DNA from 3 places in the Streptomyces sp. NPDC006655 genome. Region 3 is predicted to be linked to each of the others. Evidence: riboswitches for the same ligand, from Rfam matches in the RefSeq annotation. Region 3 holds a riboswitch; each other region holds the start of a gene.
What was found. Region 3 has a riboswitch for thiamine pyrophosphate ahead of thiC (phosphomethylpyrimidine synthase ThiC). Riboswitches for the same ligand answer to the same signal wherever they lie in the genome.

Region 1 (6,132 bases), on a different contig from region 3:
ACCCGCAGGTTAGTCAGGGGCGGACGGACACCCAACCACACTCGGGATATTTGCCCGAATTGCCGATCCCGCGTCCGGATACTGGACAGTTTTTCGGACATCATGCCCCGGTGAGGGTCCCGGGGCGGGTCATGCCGACCGGAGGCGCTTGGCGAACTCGGCCGCCGCCGCGCCCGGGTCGTCGGCCGCGGTGAGCGCGCGGACGACCACCACGCGGCGGGCGCCCGCCTCCAGCACCTGGTCGAGGTTGCCCAGGTCGATGCCGCCGATGGCGAACCAGGGGCGCTCGGTGCCCAGGGCCGCGGTGTACCGCACCAGGTCGAGCCCGGGGGCGGGCCGGCCGGGCTTGGTGGGGGTGGGCCAGCAGGGGCCGGTGCAGAAGTAGTCCACGCCGTCCTGGACCGCCGCCGCGGCGGCCTCCGCCTCGGTGTGCGTGGACCGGCCGACGAGGACGTCCTGGCCGAGGATCGCGCGGGCGGCCGCGACCGGCAGGTCGCCCTGGCCGAGATGGAGCACGTCGGCGTCGGCGGCATGGGCCACGTCGGCGCGGTCGTTGACCGCGAGCAGCTTGCCGTGCCGGGCGCAGGCCTCGGCGAGGACGGCGAGGTGCGCCAGTTCCTCGGCGGCCTCCATGCCCTTGTCGCGCAGCTGCACGATGTCGACACCGCCCGCCAGCACCGCGTCCAGGAACTCGGCGAGGTCGCCCTGCTCCTTCCGGGCGTCCGTGCACAGGTAGAGGCGGGCGTCGGCCAGCCGGGCGCGGGCGGTGTCGGTCATCGTCGGGTCCCCCGTGGTGTCGTTGCCGGTTGCCTCAGACGGCGAGCGCCTGGGCGCGACGCTTCACCTCCGTGCCGCGATTCTCGCTGAGCGCCTGCGCGGGGGTGCCGGGCAGGGTCTCGTCGGGGGTGAAGAGCCACTCCAGCATCTCTTCGTCGTTGAAGCCGTCGTCCCGCAGCAGCGTCAGGGTGCCGGCCAGGCCCTTGACGACCTTGTTCCCGTCGATGAAGGCGGCGGGAACGTGCAGTGCCCTGTTCTCACCGCGGCGGACGGCGATGAGCTGGCCCTCCTTGACCAGCTGCCGCACGCGGGTCACCTCGACGTCGAGCATCTCCGCGATGTCGGGGAGGGTGAGCCAGGCGGGGACGAGAGCATCGATGTTTGCGTCAATCTCGGTCACGGGTCCAGGGTAGGCGCTCCGCCAGGTGGGCCGCGATGGGTGGGGCCGGGACAGGTCGCGTTTCGGGTGCGGCGTCGTGGGGGCTGGTCGCGCAGTTCCTCCCCCAGCCTTCGGCCGGGGGTGCCCCCAGCGCCCCTATCGGGGCGCTGCGGTCGCGTTCTTCAAGGGGCGGGACGGGTCGGACAGGGCCTCGGGGTCCATACGGGTGGTCGCCTCGATCAGCCGTCGCCCCTGGGCCAGGTCTCGGGGGCGGCCTACCGCCAGGAGGGCCGCCAGGCGGTCGTCGCGGAGCCAGCAGACGCTCCATGCCGGGCCCGTCGGGTCGCCGCGCCAGATCATCCGGTCGGCGGACGCGTGGTGACCCGCGTACTGGACGAAGCGGCCGAACTGTTCGGACCAGAAGTACGGCACCGGGTCGTAGACGGCGTCGGACTCGCCGAGGATGTTGGCGGCCACCGTGCGCGGCCCCTGGAGGGCGTTGTCCCAGTGATGGATCAGCAGGCGTTCGCCGTAGCGGCCGGACGGGAAGGACGCGCAGTCGCCGACGGCGTAGACGTCCGGCGCGCCGGCGCGCAGACGGTCGTCGGCGACCACGTCGCCGTGGGCACCCAGCTCGATGCCGGAGCCGGCCAGCCAGCCGGTGGCGGGGCGGGCGCCGATGCCGACCACGACGGCGCCCGCGGGGACCCGCGTGCCGTCGTCGAGGACCACCGCACCGGGTTCGACGCGCGCCACGCGCGCGTGCGTGCGCAGTTCGGTGCCGCTGTCGGCGTACCAGGCGGTCATCGGCGCGGCGACGTCGGCGGGCAGGGCTCCCGCGAGCGGCCGGTCGGCGGCCTCCACGACGGTCACCGCGCAGCCGGCGGCACGCGCGGCGGTGGCGAACTCGGCGCCGATCCAGCCCGCACCGACCACCACGATGTCGTGCTGCCGGGCGAGCACCGGCCGCAGCCGCTCGGCGTCGTCCAGGGTGCGCAGCAGGTGGACGCCGGGCACCCCCTCGGTGCCGGGCAGCCTGATCGGCTCGGCGCCGGTCGCGAGCACCAGGACGTCGTACGGCACCGGTCCCGCCTCGGTGTCCAGCTCGTGGTCGGCGGTGCGCACGCCGACCGCCTCGCGGCCCAGCGCCAGCTCGATGCCGAGCGCCTCGAAGTCGACCTCGAAGGCCGAGCCCTCCGCCTTGCCGAGCAGCACGGCCTTGGAGAGCGGCGGCCGGTCGTACGGCTGGTGCGGCTCGGCGCCGATCAGCGTGACCGTGCCCGTGAATCCCCGCTCGCGCAGGGCGACGGCGGTCTGCACCCCGGCCATGCCCGCGCCCACGACGACCACGCGCCGCTCCTGTGACGTGCCCTGTCGCTGCGTCTGCCCGCTCACCTGATCACCATGGACAAGAACGATAGACAACTGACAAAGAGTCAGTCAGGGGGCGTGCCGCGTGACCTGTTGCACAGCGCCCGGCGAGGGCGTCCTTACCGCGCCGGACGACTCGGGCTAGGGTGGCGGACGTACAAGCACACGCGGGAGCCCGGACGCACCGGGCTGAGAGGGAGGCTGGCGGCCTCCGACCGTACGAACCTGATCCGGGTCATGCCGGCGAAGGGAGGGGCTGGACGCCCATGTCCTCACGTACGTCCGACGTCCTCGTCATCGGGGGCGGGATCATCGGCCTGGTCACGGCCTGGCGGGCGGCTCAGCGCGGGCTCGCCACCACCGTGGTCGACCCGGCGCCCGGCGGCGGGGCCGCGCAGGTCGCGGCGGGGATGCTGGCCGCGGTCACCGAGCTGCACCACGGCGAGCAGACCCTGCTGGGGCTCAACCTGGCCTCCGCCCGCCGTTATCCCGGCTTCGCCGCCGAGCTGACCGAGCTGACCGGCCAGGACCTCGGCTACCGGCGCTGCGGCACGCTCGCGGTCGCCCTGGACGCCGACGACCGGGCCCACCTGCGGGAACTGCACGCCCTGCAACGGCAGTCGGGGCTCGACTCGGAGTGGCTGTCCGGGCGGGAGTGCCGACGCCTGGAGCCGATGCTGGCGCCCGGGGTGCGCGGCGGGCTGCGGGTCGACGGCGACCACCAGATCGACCCGCGCCGGCTGGCGGCCGCCCTGGTCACGGCGTGCGAGCGGGCCGGTGTGGCCTTCGACCGCGACTGGGCCGAGCGACTGGACGTCGTACGGGAGCGGGCGGCCGGCGTCGTCACGCGCGCGGGACGGACGCTGGGCGCCGGGCAGGTGGTGCTGGCGGGCGGGAGCCTGAGCGGGCGGCTGGCCGGGGTGCCCGACGACGTGCTGCCGCCGGTGCGGCCCGTGAAGGGGCAGGTGCTGCGGCTGACGGTGCCGCCGCGTCACAGGCCGTTCCTCAGCCGGACCGTGCGGGCCGTGGTGCGCGGCGGCAGTGTCTACCTGGTGCCCAGGGAGAACGGCGAGCTGGTCGTCGGCGCGACCAGCGAGGAGCTGGGCTGGGACACGACCGTCACGGCGGGCGGTGTCTACGAGCTGCTGCGGGACGCCCACGAGCTGGTGCCCGGCCTCACCGAGCTGCCGCTGACCGAGACCCGGGCCGGGCTGCGCCCCGGCTCCCCCGACAACGCGCCGCTGCTCGGTCCGACCCGCCTCGACGGGCTGCTGCTGGCCACCGGGCACTACCGCAACGGGGTGCTGCTCACGCCGGTCACGGGGGACGTGATGGCGGAGCTGCTGGCCGGCGGCGAGCTGCCGGCGGAGGCCCGTCCGTTCACGCCCAGGCGCTTCGGCCCCGTTCTCGACGCACTCGTGGAGCAGACCGCATGAACATCTCCGTCAACGGGGAGCGCCGGGAGATCGCCCCGGGCACCGCTCTCGACACGCTCGTGAAGTCCCTGACGGCCGCGCCGTCCGGGGTGGCCGCGGCCGTCAACGAGACCGTCGTACCGCGTGCGCAGTGGCCGGCGACGGGTCTCGCCGAGGGCGACCGGGTGGAAGTCCTGACCGCCGTGCAGGGAGGCTGAGCGCCGTGGCCGACGATCCTTTCGTGCTGGGGGGTACGACCTTCTCCTCCCGGTTGATCATGGGTACCGGGGGTGCGCCCAGCCTGGAGGTGCTGGAGCGGGCGCTCGTCGCGTCCGGGACGGAGCTGACCACGGTCGCGATGCGGCGGGTGGACCCGGGGGTACGGGGTTCCGTGCTGTCGGTGCTCGAACGGCTGGGGATCGGGGTGCTGCCGAACACGGCGGGGTGCTTCACCGCCGGGGAGGCGGTGCTGACCGCCCGGCTGGCGCGGGAGGCGCTGGGGACCTCGCTGGTGAAACTGGAGGTCATCGCCGACGAGCGGACGCTGCTGCCGGATCCGGTGGAGCTGCTGGACGCGGCGGAGACGCTGGTGGACGACGGGTTCACGGTGCTGCCGTACACCAACGACGATCCGGTGCTGGCGCGGAAACTGGAGGACGTGGGGTGCGCGGCGGTGATGCCGCTGGGGTCGCCGATCGGGTCGGGGCTCGGGATCCGCAACCCGCACAACTTCCAGCTGATCGTGGAGCACGCGCGCGTGCCGGTGATCCTGGACGCGGGGGCCGGTACGGCGTCGGACGTGGCGGCGGCGATGGAGCTGGGGTGCGCGGGGGTGATGCTGGCGTCGGCCGTGACGCGGGCGCGGGATCCCGAGCGGATGGCGCTGGCCATGCGGGCCGGGGTGGAGGCGGGGCGGCTGGCCCGGCTGGCGGGGCGCATTCCCCGGCGCTACTTCGCGGAGGCGTCCTCTCCCGCGGAGGGCATGGCGGTGCTCGATCCGGAGCGCCCCGCGTTCTGACCCCGGCGGTGCTCTCCCACCCACGCACCACCCGAAACCGTGCGTTGACAGGCAGAACTCTCCCGTGGGGGCGAACCGCCGTCGACGGCTTCAGGGAAGTGGGGCGCGGGAGGGGACCCTCCGTGTGGGGGGCCTGGTGTCGGGGGTGGGCTCGGGTCAGGGCTCGGTCAGTTCGTTGTTCGCGCGGGTTGTGATCAGGGTCAGGACGCGGGCCGCCGTTGCCAGGTCCTGCTCCGGGATGCCGGCGTACAGGCGGGCGGCGATCTTCGCGCTCTCGGCGGAGGTGCGCTCGTACAGGTCCCGGCCGGTGGACGTGACGTGGAGCCGGGACTCGTGCGCCTCCAGCAGCTCCGCGGCCGTCAGCTCCTCGATCACGCCGTGCACGGTCGCCTCGTCGGTCTTCAGCGCGCCGGTGACCTCGGCGACGAGCCCGTCACGGTCGACGGAGGCACCGGCGACCACGGCGGCCCGGAGTGTGACGCTCTGGTGGAACGTGATGCCGTAGCGGGTCAACACGCCCTCCAGGAGGGCTCGCGGGGCGTGGTGCGCCAACGCGATGACACGGGCGTTCAGGGCAGGTGCGGTGGTGGTGGTCATGACTGCTCCTTCTCGTTCTCGGTGTGCGGATCAAGAGGTGCGTCGAGCAGGGTCACGAGGTCGTGGGTGAGCCGGCGGGCGTGCGGGCCGTGCTGTCCCCCGAGCGGCTCCAGCATCTGGTCCAGCAGGCCCTGGACCACCGTGATCGCCCGCCGGGTGACATCGCACCCCTGCTCGGTGAGCGTCAGCTGCATGGCCCGCGGGTCGCCGGGGTCGCGGGTGCGGGCGAGGAGTCCGGCGGCCTCCAGGGCGCGGGCGAGCTTCGATACGTACAGCGGTTCCAGCCCGGTGTGGTCCGCGAGGCGGCGCTGGCTGGGCCGCTCCCCGGTGCGTCCCATGCCGTACAGGGACGCCAGCAACGCGTACTGGGCGTGGGTCAGGCCCAGCGGCGCGACCGCCCGGTCGACGGCCACCCGCCACTTCATCGACAGGCGCCAGACCAGGAACCCGGCCGTGGCGCCTTCAGCTGCCTCGCTCATGACAGATACAGTACATGGATACTATATACATGGCTACTATTTTGGGTGGCGAGCGTCACAGCTCCGCTGCAGTCCGCCGGGGAAAGCGGTCTCACC
Region 2 (6,132 bases), on a different contig from region 3:
AGGCCGCCTCCAGACGGGGGCCGCCGTCCTCGGGCTGGAGGTGGACGGTGACGTGGGTGCCCTGGAAGGTCCGGGCGGTCACCGTGCAGGGCAGCCCCGCGGCGGCAGCGACGAGCCGGACGCCCGCGGGCCGCACGAGCAGCGACCGTGCCCCCTGTCCCGAGCCCTCCGGCACCGGCAGCTTGCCCCACGGGGTCACCGCGGCCGCGCCCTCGACAGTCGCCGGGACCACGTTGCCGAAGCCGAGGAAGCGGGCCACGAACTCGTCGGCCGGCCGCTGCCACACCTCCAGCGGCGTACCGGACTGGGCGATCCGCCCGTCCCGCATCACCACCACCCGGTCGGCCAGCGCGAAGGCCTCGCCCTGGTCGTGGGTCACGGCGAGCACGGTGGTGCCCAGCCGTCCGAACAGCTCGCGGAGTTCCACCACCAGCCGGTCCCGCAGCGAGCGGTCGAGCTGCCCCAGCGGTTCGTCGAGCATCAGCAGCCGCGGCCGGGGTGCCAGCGCCCGGGCGAGCGCCACCCGCTGCTGCTCACCGCCGGAAAGCCCCGCCACCGCCCGCCGCGCGGCACCCGGCAGCCCCACCAGCTCCAGCAGTTCGGCCACCCGCGCGGCCCGCTGTTCCGTCCCGGCCCCCCGCATCCGGAGCCCGAAGGCCACGTTCTCGCCCACGTCCCGCTGCGGGAACAGCTGGTGGTCCTGGAACATCAGCCCGACCCCCCGCCGGTGCGCCGGCACCCGCGCCTGGTCCTGGCCGTCGAGCACCACCCGCCCCGCGCCGAGCGGTTGCAGCCCCGCCACCGCGCGCAGCAGCGTCGACTTGCCGCTCCCGCTGGGCCCGAGCACACTCACCACCTCGTGCTCGGCGACCGCCAGGTCCACCGTGTCGAGCACGGCGCGCGCGCCGAACCGCACGGTCGCCGCGTCCAGTTCGAGAAGCGGCATCAGAACTCCCCCGTCCGGTCGGTCCGCAGCCGTTCGAGGACCAGCAACGCCACCGCGCACACCACCATCAGAATCGTCGAAAGAGCCATCGCCTGCCCGTAGTTGAGATCACCGGGCCGGGACAGCAGCCGGGCCACCGCGACCGGCAGCGTCGGGTTGTCGGGCCGGGCGATGAACACGGTCGCCCCGAACTCGCCCAGCGACACCGCGAAGGCGAAGCCCGCCGCGATCAGCAGCGCCCGCCGCACCATCGGCAGGTCGACCTCCCGCCACACCCGCCACGGCGAGGCGCCGAGCACGGCCGCCGCCTCCCGGAGCCGCTCGTCCACGGCCCGCAGCACCGGGAGCACCGTCCGCACCACGAAGGGGACGCCGACCAGCGCCTGCGCGAGCGGGACCAGGATCCAGGACTGCCGCAGGTCCAGCGGCGGCTTGTCCAGCGCGATCAGGAACCCGAAGCCGACGGTCACCGCGGACACCCCGAGCGGCAGCATCAGCAGCGCGTCGAACCCCCGTACCAGCCGTCCCGCGTCCCGCCGGGCCAGCGCGGCGGCGGCCAGTGCGCCGATCACGACCGCGATGGCGGTGGCGGCGGCCGCGTACTCCAGCGAGTTCACGACCGACTCGATCGGCGCGACCAGGAAGGTGCCGCCGTCGGGGTCGCCCAGCGCCCGGTAGTAGCCGAGACCGCCGTCGAACGAGCGCCGCACCAGCACGGCCAGCGGCAGGAGGAGGAGCAGGGCGATGGTCGCGAGGACCCCGGCGAGCAGCGCCCACTGGCCGGCCCCGCGCGGCCGGCGTGCCGTCACCGACGGGTCCACCAGCCGCAGCGCGCTCTCCCGGCGCCGTACCGTCCACGCGTGCACGGCGAGGATCGCGCCGACCGCGACGAACTGGACGATCGTGAGGACGGCGGCCGTGGAGAGGTCGAAGATCTCGGAGGTCTGCCGGTAGATCTCCACTTCGAGGGTGGCGAAGGTGGGGCCGCCGAGGATCTGCACCACGCCGAAGGAGGTGAAGGTGAACAGGAAGACCATCAGCGCGGCGGCGGCCACGGCGGGCGCGAGCGCGGGCAGGGTGACCTTGCGCCAGGCGGCCGCCGGCGAGACGCCGAGCATCCGTGCGGCCTCCTCCTGGCGTGGGTCGAGTTGCGACCACAGCCCGCCCACGGTGCGCACGACCACCGCGTAGTTGAAGAAGACGTGCGCCAGCAGGATGGCCCAGACGGTGGTGTCGAGCCGTACGCCCCACCACTCCTCCAGCAGACCGCCCCGCCCGACGAGCGCGAGGAAGGCGGTCCCCACCACGACCGTCGGCAGGACGAAGGGGACCGTCACGACAGCCCGCAGCACCTGCTTGCCCGGGAAGTCGAGGCGGGCGAAGACGTAGGCCGCGGGCAGCGCCACCAGCAGGGTGAGCGCGGTCGAGGCGAGCGCCTGCCAGGTGGTGAACCACAGCACGTGCCGGATGTCGGACTGCCCGACGACCTCGGTGATCCGCCCGAACCGCCAGCCGGCGTCGGTCTTCAGGCCCCGGGCGACGATCGCCGCGACCGGCCAGGCGAAGAAGACCGCGAAGAACGCGACGGGCAGGAGCATCAGCCCGAGCCGCGCCGCGCCCGCCCGCCGGCCGGCGCTCACTTCAGTACGAGTGACGTCCACGTCTTGACCCACTGGTCACGGTTGGCGGCGATCTTGTCGGGCGCCATGGTCGCGGGGTCCTGCGCGGCAGGACCGTACTCGGTGAACTCGGCGGGCACCGCGGCCCCCTTGACCACCGGGTACACGAACATGTTGAGCGGCATGTCCTGCTGGAACTCCTTGGAGACCAGGAAGTCGATGAGCGCCTTGCCGCCCTTGGTGTTCCCGGCGTTGCTCAGCAGACCGGCGAACTCGATCTGCCGGAAGCAGGTGCCGGTGGCGACACCGGTGGGGGCGGTGCTGGGCTTCGGGTCGGCGTAGATGACCTCGGCGGGCGGCGAGGAGGCGTACGACACGACGAGCGGCCGGTCGCCCTTGGCCTTCTTGCCGCCGGCCGAACCGGAGAACTCCTCGTTGTAGGCCTGCTCCCAGCCGTCGACGACCTTCACGCCGTTGGCCTTGAGCTTCTTCCAGTAGTCCGGCCACCCGCCGTCCCCGTACCGGGCGGCGGAGCCGAGCAGGAACCCGAGGCCCGGCGAGGAGGTGGCGGCGTTCTCCGTGACGAGGAGGTTCTTGTACTGCGGCTTGACGAGATCGGCGTACGACGTGGGTGGGGTCAGCTTGTGCCGGCTGAAGTACGCCTTGTCGTAGTTCACGCAGATGTCGCCGTAGTCGATGGGCGTCACCCGGTGCTTTGCGGCGTCGAGCTGGTACGCCGCACCGACCTGGCCCAGGCCCTTGGCCTCGTACGGCTGGAACAACCCGTTGTCGAGCGCCCTGGACAGCAGGGTGTTGTCGACGCCGAAGAAGACGTCGCCCTGGGGGTTGTCCTTGGTCAGGATCGCCTTGTTGACGGCCTGTCCGGCGTCGCCGTCCTTGAGGACCCTCACCCGGTAGCCGGACTGCTTCTCGAAGTCCTTGAGCACGTTCTTGGAGACGGCCCACGAGTCGTGGCTGACCAGGGTGACGGTCTTGGAGTCGGCGCCGGTGCCCGTCGACGAGCACGCGGACAGCGTGACGAGACCGAGCCCGACGGCCGCGGCCACGAGGGTTCTGGTGTGCACTGGTGTTTTCCTCCTGGGGTGGACCAGGAAGAGACGCGGCCCTGCCCGTGAGCACGGGGCTCGCGGGCAGGGCGCAACAGCTTGAGTGATGACCGAACTTCCTACCCAGAATGACCTGGGCGAGGTTCAGAGGGTCTGCGGCCCGATCGCCGCACTCTCAGCGCTGTGGCGCTCCCCTGTCGGAATATGAAGATGTACCTGCGGCCCTCAGATTACCGCTCGGTGGCCGCGAGCTGACCACAGGCCCCGTCGATCTCCTGACCACGGGTGTCCCGGATGGTGACGGGCACCCCGTGCGCGGCGATCGCCTCGACGAACGCCTTCTCGTCCTCGGGCCGCGAGGCGGTCCACTTGGAGCCCGGGGTGGGGTTCAGGGGGATGAGGTTGACGTGCACGGGCTTGCCCTTGAGCAGCCGGCCGAGCCGGTCACCGCGCCACGCCTGGTCGTTGATGTCCCGGATGAGCGCGTACTCGATGGACAGCCGGCGGCCGCTCTTCTCCACGTACTCGAACCCGGCGTCGAGGACCTCGCGCACCTTCCACCGGGTGTTGACCGGGACGAGGGTGTCGCGCAGTTCGTCGTCGGGGGCGTGCAGGGAGATCGCGAGCCGGCACTTGAAGCCCTCGTCGGCGAACCGGTGGATGGCCGGGACGAGTCCGACGGTGGAGACGGTGATCCCGCGCTGCGAGAGGCCGAGTCCGTCGGGCGCCGGGTCGGTCAGCGCCCGGATGGCGCCGACCACCCGCTTGTAGTTGGCGAGCGGTTCGCCCATCCCCATGAAGACGATGTTGGAGAGCCGCGCCGGTCCTCCGGGGACGTCCCCGTCCCGGAGCGCCCGCATACCGTCGACGATCTGGTGGACGATCTCGGCGGTGGACAGGTTCCGGTCCAGACCCGCCTGCCCGGTCGCGCAGAACGGGCAGTTCATCCCGCACCCCGCCTGCGAGCTGATGCACATGGTCACCCGGTCCGGGTAGCGCATCAGCACCGACTCGACGAGCGTGCCGTCGAACAGCCGCCACAGCGTCTTGCGGGTGGTGCCCTCGTCCGTGGACAGATGCCGTACGACGGTCATCAGCTCCGGGAACAGGGCCTCCCGCAGCTTGTCCCGGGAGCCGGCCGGGATGTCCGTCCACTGCTCGGGGTCGTGCGCGTACCGCGCGAAGTAGTGCTGCGAGAGCTGCTTGGCACGGAACGGCTTCTCCCCGGCCTCGGCCACCGCGTCCTTGCGCTCGGCGGGCGAGAGGTCGGCGAGATGCCGCGGCGGCTTCTTGGCTCCGCGCGGGGCGACGAAAGTGAGTTCTCCGGGCTTGGGCATGGTGGTACCAGTGTCGCAGATCCACTCGGGTGGCCTGCGGCTGTCGGCTGCTGGAACTGCCGCTGGCGGTCATCACCGGTCGTCGCTGATCGGCTGCGGACGGCCCAGGGACGGCCCAGGGTGATCACTTGTGGGCTGCCCACCAGGTGCCGCATGGCCGCCTGCGGCCACACGTCCGACCGCTGTCTCGTCGCTGTCCGCTTACGTTTGCCTTGCTGCCGCCAATGTGCGTGGAACCGCAGGTCCACCGATAATGGGAAGCAAGTGCAGGAGGCTAGCCACGAACCAGGGGAGTCTGGCTTCCGCCAACGGGCGTACAAGCACTGTTCATTACTCGTTGAACGGTCATGCAGACCATCCGCCTTTCCTCGGCCCGCTCTTTGTCCGGCGAGTCTCAATAAGCCCTTTCGCTGACGAGTGAAAGAAGTTCGCCATGGCGCATCCAGTACATCCACGGATCGACCCTGATCCATACCCGCTGTGGTATGTACTCATAGCAACTCCCGAGGAGAAGCTGTTCTGGGATTTGATTAACGAGGCGCGTCAACATCCGGAACTGGATAAGTACAGACCTCTCGGAAATACCCAGGGCGCCCTCATGGCTGGGTGCAGGTACAAGTTCTTCTCCTCGCACGGGCTGACAGACACTGCCAGTTCCCACAACGACTATTTGAAAGATCAGGACAAAGCCTGGGTGGTTGCCGACCTGAACATGCACCGTGGCCCTAGCGGGAAGCTGGTTTGGGAAGACGGCGAGCCAATGTATCAGAGGAGTTTCATCGTCTGGCGTGCCGAGAATGTAGCCGTAGGGTACGAGACGCCAGAGGAGGCAGTTAGGGCCTGGATGCAGCACGACGAGGAATGGGGTTGGGGGCACCGAAACGCAATCCTCAGGTGCGAAACGAAAAGAGCTGGCGTAAGTCATTATCAAGGAGGTCCGTGGGGCCACTACTGGACGCTGGACATGGGGACGAGGCCGATAGATATGGGGTAGATACGGGGGTCAGGTAGCCCCGTTGCCCCATCTGGCCTCGATCTTGCATGACGGTCCGCCGACGGAGTCGGTGGACCGTTTCGCTTTCGGTGGCTGATGGTGGGCATGGTGGCGGCCCGGGTGTCGCGTCGGGTGGGCGCCGGGTTCCACTGCTCCGGGTGGGGTGGTG
Region 3 (5,719 bases):
GCTGCACCACCGAACCGCTCTGTGATGCTCTGACTGATCTTCATCGAACAAAATTTCGGACCGCACATGGAGCAGAAGTGGGCGGTCTTCGCCGGCTCCGCCGGGAGGGTCTCGTCGTGGAACTCGCGGGCCGTGACCGGGTCCAGGGCGAGGTTGAACTGGTCCTCCCACCGGAACTCGAAGCGGGCGTCGGAGAGGGCGTCGTCCCATTCCTGCGCACCCGGGTGTCCCTTGGCGAGGTCGGCCGCGTGAGCCGCGATCTTGTACGTGATGACGCCGGTCTTCACGTCGTCCCGGTTGGGCAGGCCCAGATGCTCCTTGGGTGTGACGTAGCAGAGCATGGCCGTGCCCCACCAGGCGATCATCGCGGCACCGATACCGGAGGTGATGTGGTCGTACGCCGGTGCGACGTCCGTGGTCAGCGGGCCGAGCGTATAGAACGGAGCTTCATCGCAGATCTCCTGCTGAAGGTCGATGTTCTCCTTGATCTTGTGCATCGGGACGTGGCCCGGGCCCTCGATCATGGTCTGTACGTTGAAACGCCTGGCGATCCGGTTGAGTTCCCCGAGCGTGCGGAGTTCCGCGAACTGTGCCTCGTCGTTGGCGTCCGCGATGGAGCCGGGGCGCAGGCCGTCCCCCAGCGAGTACGTGACGTCGTAGGAGGCGAGGATCTCGCAGAGTTCCTCGAAGTTCTCGTACAGAAACGATTCCTTGTGGTGTGCGAGACACCAGGCCGCCATGATCGACCCACCGCGCGAGACGATGCCGGTCTTGCGATTCGCCGTGAGCGGGACGAACGGCAGCCGGACGCCCGCGTGGACGGTCATGTAGTCCACGCCCTGCTCGGCCTGTTCGATGACCGTGTCCTTGTAGATCTCCCAGGTCAGCTCCTCGGCCCGGCCGTCCACCTTCTCCAGGGCCTGGTAGAGCGGCACCGTGCCGATGGGGACGGGGGAGTTGCGCAGCACCCACTCACGGGTGGTGTGGATGTTGCGGCCGGTGGAGAGGTCCATGACCGTGTCGGCGCCCCAGCGGGTCGCCCAGGTCATCTTCTCCACCTCCTCCTCGATGGAGGAGGTGACCGCCGAGTTGCCGATGTTGGCGTTGACCTTCACCAGGAACCGCTTACCGATGATCATCGGCTCGATCTCCGGGTGGTTGACGTTGGCCGGCAGCACAGCCCGCCCCGCCGCGATCTCCGCACGGACGACCTCCGGCGCGACGTTCTCCCGGATGGCCACGTACTCCATCTCGGGCGAGATCTCGCCGCGGCGCGCGTACGCGAGCTGGGTGACCGCCTCTCCGGCCCGGCCCCGGCGCGGCTGGCGCGGACGTCCCGGGAAGACCGCGTCCAGGTTGCGCAGACCGCCGCGCGGTGCGGTGTGCTTGATCCCGTCGTCCTCGGGACGGACCGGCCGGCCCGCGTACTCCTCGGTGTCACCGCGGGCGATGATCCAGTTCTCCCGCAACGGGGGCAGTCCCCGGCGGACGTCGGTCTCGACGAGCGGATCGGTGTACGGGCCCGAGGTGTCGTAGAGGGTGACCGACTGCCCGTTGGTGAGGTGCACTTGACGGACCGGCACTCGCAGGTCGGGGCGCGAGCCCTCGACATACCCCTTGTGCCAGCCCACGGACTTCCCGGCCTCGCGTGGCGTTTCGCCCCTGGAGGGCTGTTCGTCCTGGTTGGAGACAGGCGTGCGTGCGTCCTTGTTGGCCATGAGACCTACTCCCTACGCCGGCATTACCCGGTAACAGGTTCGGCGGTCGACGCAGCGGCTTCCGTCGAGCGGTGTTCCCTGTGGAAGTTCACTTGTTCCACGTGAAACATCGCGAATACGGAGGTCAGCGCCCTCTCAGCCCGGTGCTCCGAGCTCCCGCGTGTGCAAAGGTGCCTCCACGCTAGCGTCAATTCGGGCGCGGTGAACAGGGGGCCCCTGCCGTTCTTGCGATGATCGGGCGGTGACCACGACACAGCAGCCCCCCTATCCGCCTCCCGACCCACGGCGCGGCAACGGCGCGGCAGGGGACGGCGGACCGGGCCGGGGTGGCCACGGTGCCGGTGCCGGACATGCCGAGTACGGACACGGGTCCGGCCAGGAGCACGCTCATGGGCACGCTCCTGATCGGACGGCCGGTGCCGGTCACGACCATGGACACGGCGGAGCCGGTGGCGGGCACGGCCACTCGCACAGCCATGGTCCCGCCGCACCCGTCTCGAAGCATCTGCGCAAGGTCATCGCGGCGATCCTGATTCCCTTCACCGCCGCGGTGGTGGTCGGCCTGGTCGTGCTGTGGCCCGGCGGCGCCCCGCCGCACGAGCGCACCGGTGTCGGTTTCGACCGGCAGACGCAGGCGGCCACGGTCGCCAAGGTCGTCTCGGTCAGCTGCAAGTCGGTCAACGCCTCGGGAGGCGGTTCGGCCGGTGACCTCTCGACCACCGGCGGAGGGACCGGCAAGCAGGAGGACGGTGGCACCTGCAAGAAGGCCACGGTCCGGGTCGACACCGGCAAGGACAGGGGCCGCACCTTCACCGAGATCGTGCAGCCCGACCAGTCACGGCAGTTGCACCAGGGCGAGAAAGTCGTCGTCGCCTACGAGCCCTCGGCACCGAAGGACCTGCAGTACTCGGTCACCGATGTGAACCGGAAGTTCCCGATGGCGCTGCTGGCCGGGATCTTCGCGCTCGCCGTCGTGGTGGTGGGCCGGCTGCGCGGGGTGATGGCGTTGGTCGCGCTGGCCGTCAGCTTCATGGTGCTGACCCTGTTCATCCTGCCGGCGATCCTGCAGGGCTCGAATCCGCTGCTGGTGGCGGTGGTCGGGTCGAGCGCCATCATGCTGATCGCTCTGTACATGTGTCATGGCCTGTCGGCCCGTACCTCCGTGGCGGTGCTCGGCACACTGGTCTCGCTGTGCCTGATCGGCCTGCTCGGCTCCGAGTTCATCGACTGGGCGGCGCTCACCGGCAACACCGACGACAACACCGGGCTGATCCACGGCCTGTACCCGTCGATCGACATGAGCGGTCTGCTGCTGGCCGGCGTCATCATCGGTTCGCTGGGCGTGCTGGACGACGTGACGGTGACCCAGACGTCGGCCGTCTGGGAACTGCACGAGGCCAACCCGACGATGGGCTGGCGCGGGCTGTACCGGGCGGGCATCCGCATCGGCCGCGACCACATCGCCTCCGTCGTCAACACCCTGGTGCTGGCCTATGCGGGCGCGGCGCTGCCGCTGCTGCTCCTCTTCTCCATCGCGCAGAGCAGCGTGACGACGGTCGCCAACAGTGAGCTGGTGGCCGAGGAGGTCGTGCGCACCCTGGTCGGCTCGATCGGCCTGGTGGCCTCGGTACCGGTCACCACGCTGCTGGCGGCCCTGGTGGTGTCGGCCGACCGGCCGGGCACGGAGGCGATCGCGGCCGTGGGGACTCCGGCGCGCGGCGGACGGGGGCGGCGCCGGAAGCACTGACGGCGTGCCCGGAAGCGCCGACGAAGTCACAGGAGCACGCAGAAGCGTTCCTGCGTGTTCTCGTCCGGCTCGGGTGGAGGGACCTTCCCCCATGGCCACGGCGTCTCAGCCGGCGCTCTGCTCCTCGGCCAGGATGCGGTCCAGGGCTTCGTCCAGATGGGCGTCGAAATCGGCGAGCGCGCCTTCCTGGCCGAGCGGCACCAGCTTGTCCGTACGGTCGAGGAAGGCCACCAGTGGGGGCGCCGAGGAACGGAACATCGCCTGGTCGCACCCGACCTGAAGGCGGATCAGCACCTCACCCAGCACCTCCGCATCGGCGGGCGCGATATGCACATCACCCTCGCCACACGGCCGGCCCACCCCGTCGATCAGCAGCTCACGACCGAAGGCCCAGGTCACCGGAGCGTCTCCGGGGAGATGGAAGGTGAGCCGCACGGCATACGGATCACAGGTCTCGTAGCGCAACTCCACGGGGATGCGGAAGGAGAGCTCCTCCGAGACGAGAAAGCTCATCATGACTTCTGCTTGTACGGACTCGCGCATCGCCTACCCCGTCATATGACGCCGACTGGCCGGGTTTACCCCTTTGATAGTGGTCAAATCTTGCTGAAAGTACTCGGGAGATCACAAGGAGTGAGTTTTCAGATACTGATAGCGATGGCCAGGGAACCCAGGTGCCGTCCGACCTCGGCCTGTAGCTGCCGTGCCGCGGGCAGCAGCCGGTCGGCCTGGTGCAGCGGGAGGGAGATGGCCATGGTGGCGGCTGTGGTCCCCGCGGTGATGGGAATGGCGGCGCACACCGTCCCCAGCGTGTACTCCTGGCGCTCGACCACCGGGTCCATCCGGCGGGTGCGCTCGAGCCTGCGCAACAGGGCGTGGCTGTCACGCACCGTGTACGGGGTGAGCGTCTGCACGGGGTACCGGTCGAGATGGTCGCGGCGGGCGGCCTCGTCCAACTGGGAGAGCAGACACTGGCCGATGGCGTGCGCATGCGCGGTCTCGCGGAAGTCCGCCCATTCCTCGACCGCCGGGGCAGCCGGGGAGTCGGAGACGCACACGACCTCGATCTCACCGTCCCGGTACATCGCATAGTAGACCGGCACGCCGATCGCGTCCCGCCAGTGGGCGAGGGTGTCGACGACCGCGCTGCGACGTTTCTGCTGCGCTCCGCTGCTGCTCAGCCGCTCGGCGGCCTCGCCGAGGAAGAACAGGCCCTTGTCACGGCGGAGATATCCCTCGTGCACGAGGGTGCGCAGCAGGTGGTAGGCGGTGGGCAGGGCGAGGCCGGTCTCACGGGCCAGTTGTTTGGCAGGGGCGCCGTGTTCGTGCTCGGCGACACATTCCAGCAGACGCATGGCGCGCTGCACGGAGCCGATGAGAGTGGCCGAATGCGGCTGTGCGGGGTCGGCCTGGGTGGCCGGCCGCTGTACGGGGGGTGTGGTGGAACTGCGTCGGGCGGGGGGTGGGCGGTGTTCCGTGGGTACTGAGGCGGCGTCAAGCGTGGCCAAGAGTCGCTCCCGGAGCGCGAGGGGGTCAGCGAATCTAACCGTCTGTCGTCGCTTCCGGTCGGCCCGTTGGAGGAAACTTCCCTCGCCCGAGGGAACCGGTGATTCGTGTTACCGGCCACCGATTCCCCCGGTCCTCACCAGTCGCTCTTCGACGAGGAGTTCGACATGAACTTCCGCACGATGTAGATCAGTCCGCCGACCAGCGCCACGAAGATCAGCAGCTTGAAGAGCAGATAGGCCAGGAAGCCGACGATCGCGCCGATCAGGCCGCCGAACACCACCAGTGCGATGACCGGCACCGCGATCCACTTCACCCACCACGGCAGACCCGTGAAGATCTCTCGCATTGCCCTGTCCTCAGCTTTCTCGTGCGCTCGGCACGTAGGTCTCGTGCGTCCCGCACGATGCGATGTCCTGCACTCGATGCTAGAGCCGCGAAGGGGCCGTCCGGGGGCCTCGGATCCCTTGTCCTCCCCTGACCCGTCCCCTAGGGAACCCCGAGGACCGGGGTCAGGCCTCAGGCGGAGAGAAGACGACCAGGACCCTCAGGTCCTCGCTGATGTGGTGGAATTTGTGAGCCACCCCGGCCGGCACGTACACCACGCTGCCCCGCGCGACCTGCGTGGTCTCCAGGCCGACGGTGATCGAGGCACGGCCGCTGACGACGAAGTAGACCTCGTCCTGGCTGTGGGGCTGCTGAGGGTCCCGCTCGCCCGCGTCCAGGGCGTAGAGGCCGACCGACATGT

Region 1: it holds a riboswitch for thiamine pyrophosphate, as region 3 does, so the genes downstream of both, thiO (glycine oxidase ThiO) here and thiC (phosphomethylpyrimidine synthase ThiC) in region 3, are expected to answer to the same signal.
Region 2: it holds a riboswitch for thiamine pyrophosphate, as region 3 does, so the genes downstream of both, AB0958_RS20485 (thiamine ABC transporter substrate-binding protein) here and thiC (phosphomethylpyrimidine synthase ThiC) in region 3, are expected to answer to the same signal.

What each region holds. Positions count from the first base shown of each region.
Region 1 is NZ_JBEYJU010000003.1:159,110-165,241, forward strand. It holds gene thiE (thiamine phosphate synthase) at 130-777, opposite strand; gene AB0958_RS02830 (Rv2175c family DNA-binding protein) at 812-1,177, opposite strand; gene AB0958_RS02835 (FAD-dependent oxidoreductase) at 1,313-2,551, opposite strand; TPP riboswitch at 2,685-2,796, shown strand; gene thiO (glycine oxidase ThiO) at 2,794-3,963, shown strand; gene thiS (sulfur carrier protein ThiS) at 3,960-4,160, shown strand; gene AB0958_RS02850 (thiazole synthase) at 4,166-4,960, shown strand; gene AB0958_RS02855 (MarR family transcriptional regulator) at 5,117-5,557, opposite strand; gene AB0958_RS02860 (MarR family transcriptional regulator) at 5,554-6,036, opposite strand.
Region 2 is NZ_JBEYJU010000033.1:209-6,340, forward strand. It holds gene AB0958_RS20475 (ABC transporter ATP-binding protein) at 1-946, opposite strand, end outside; gene AB0958_RS20480 (iron ABC transporter permease) at 946-2,544, opposite strand; gene AB0958_RS20485 (thiamine ABC transporter substrate-binding protein) at 2,583-3,650, opposite strand; TPP riboswitch at 3,731-3,838, opposite strand; gene rlmN (23S rRNA (adenine(2503)-C(2))-methyltransferase RlmN) at 3,863-4,969, opposite strand; gene AB0958_RS20495 (CAP domain-containing protein) at 5,403-5,963, shown strand.
Region 3 is NZ_JBEYJU010000011.1:404-6,122, forward strand. It holds gene thiC (phosphomethylpyrimidine synthase ThiC) at 1-1,718, opposite strand, end outside; TPP riboswitch at 1,711-1,888, opposite strand; gene AB0958_RS08860 (YibE/F family protein) at 1,960-3,465, shown strand; gene AB0958_RS08865 (SsgA family sporulation/cell division regulator) at 3,571-4,008, opposite strand; gene AB0958_RS08870 (IclR family transcriptional regulator C-terminal domain-containing protein) at 4,107-4,832, opposite strand; gene AB0958_RS08875 (DUF5326 family protein) at 5,108-5,320, opposite strand; gene AB0958_RS08880 (cupin domain-containing protein) at 5,484-5,719, opposite strand, start outside.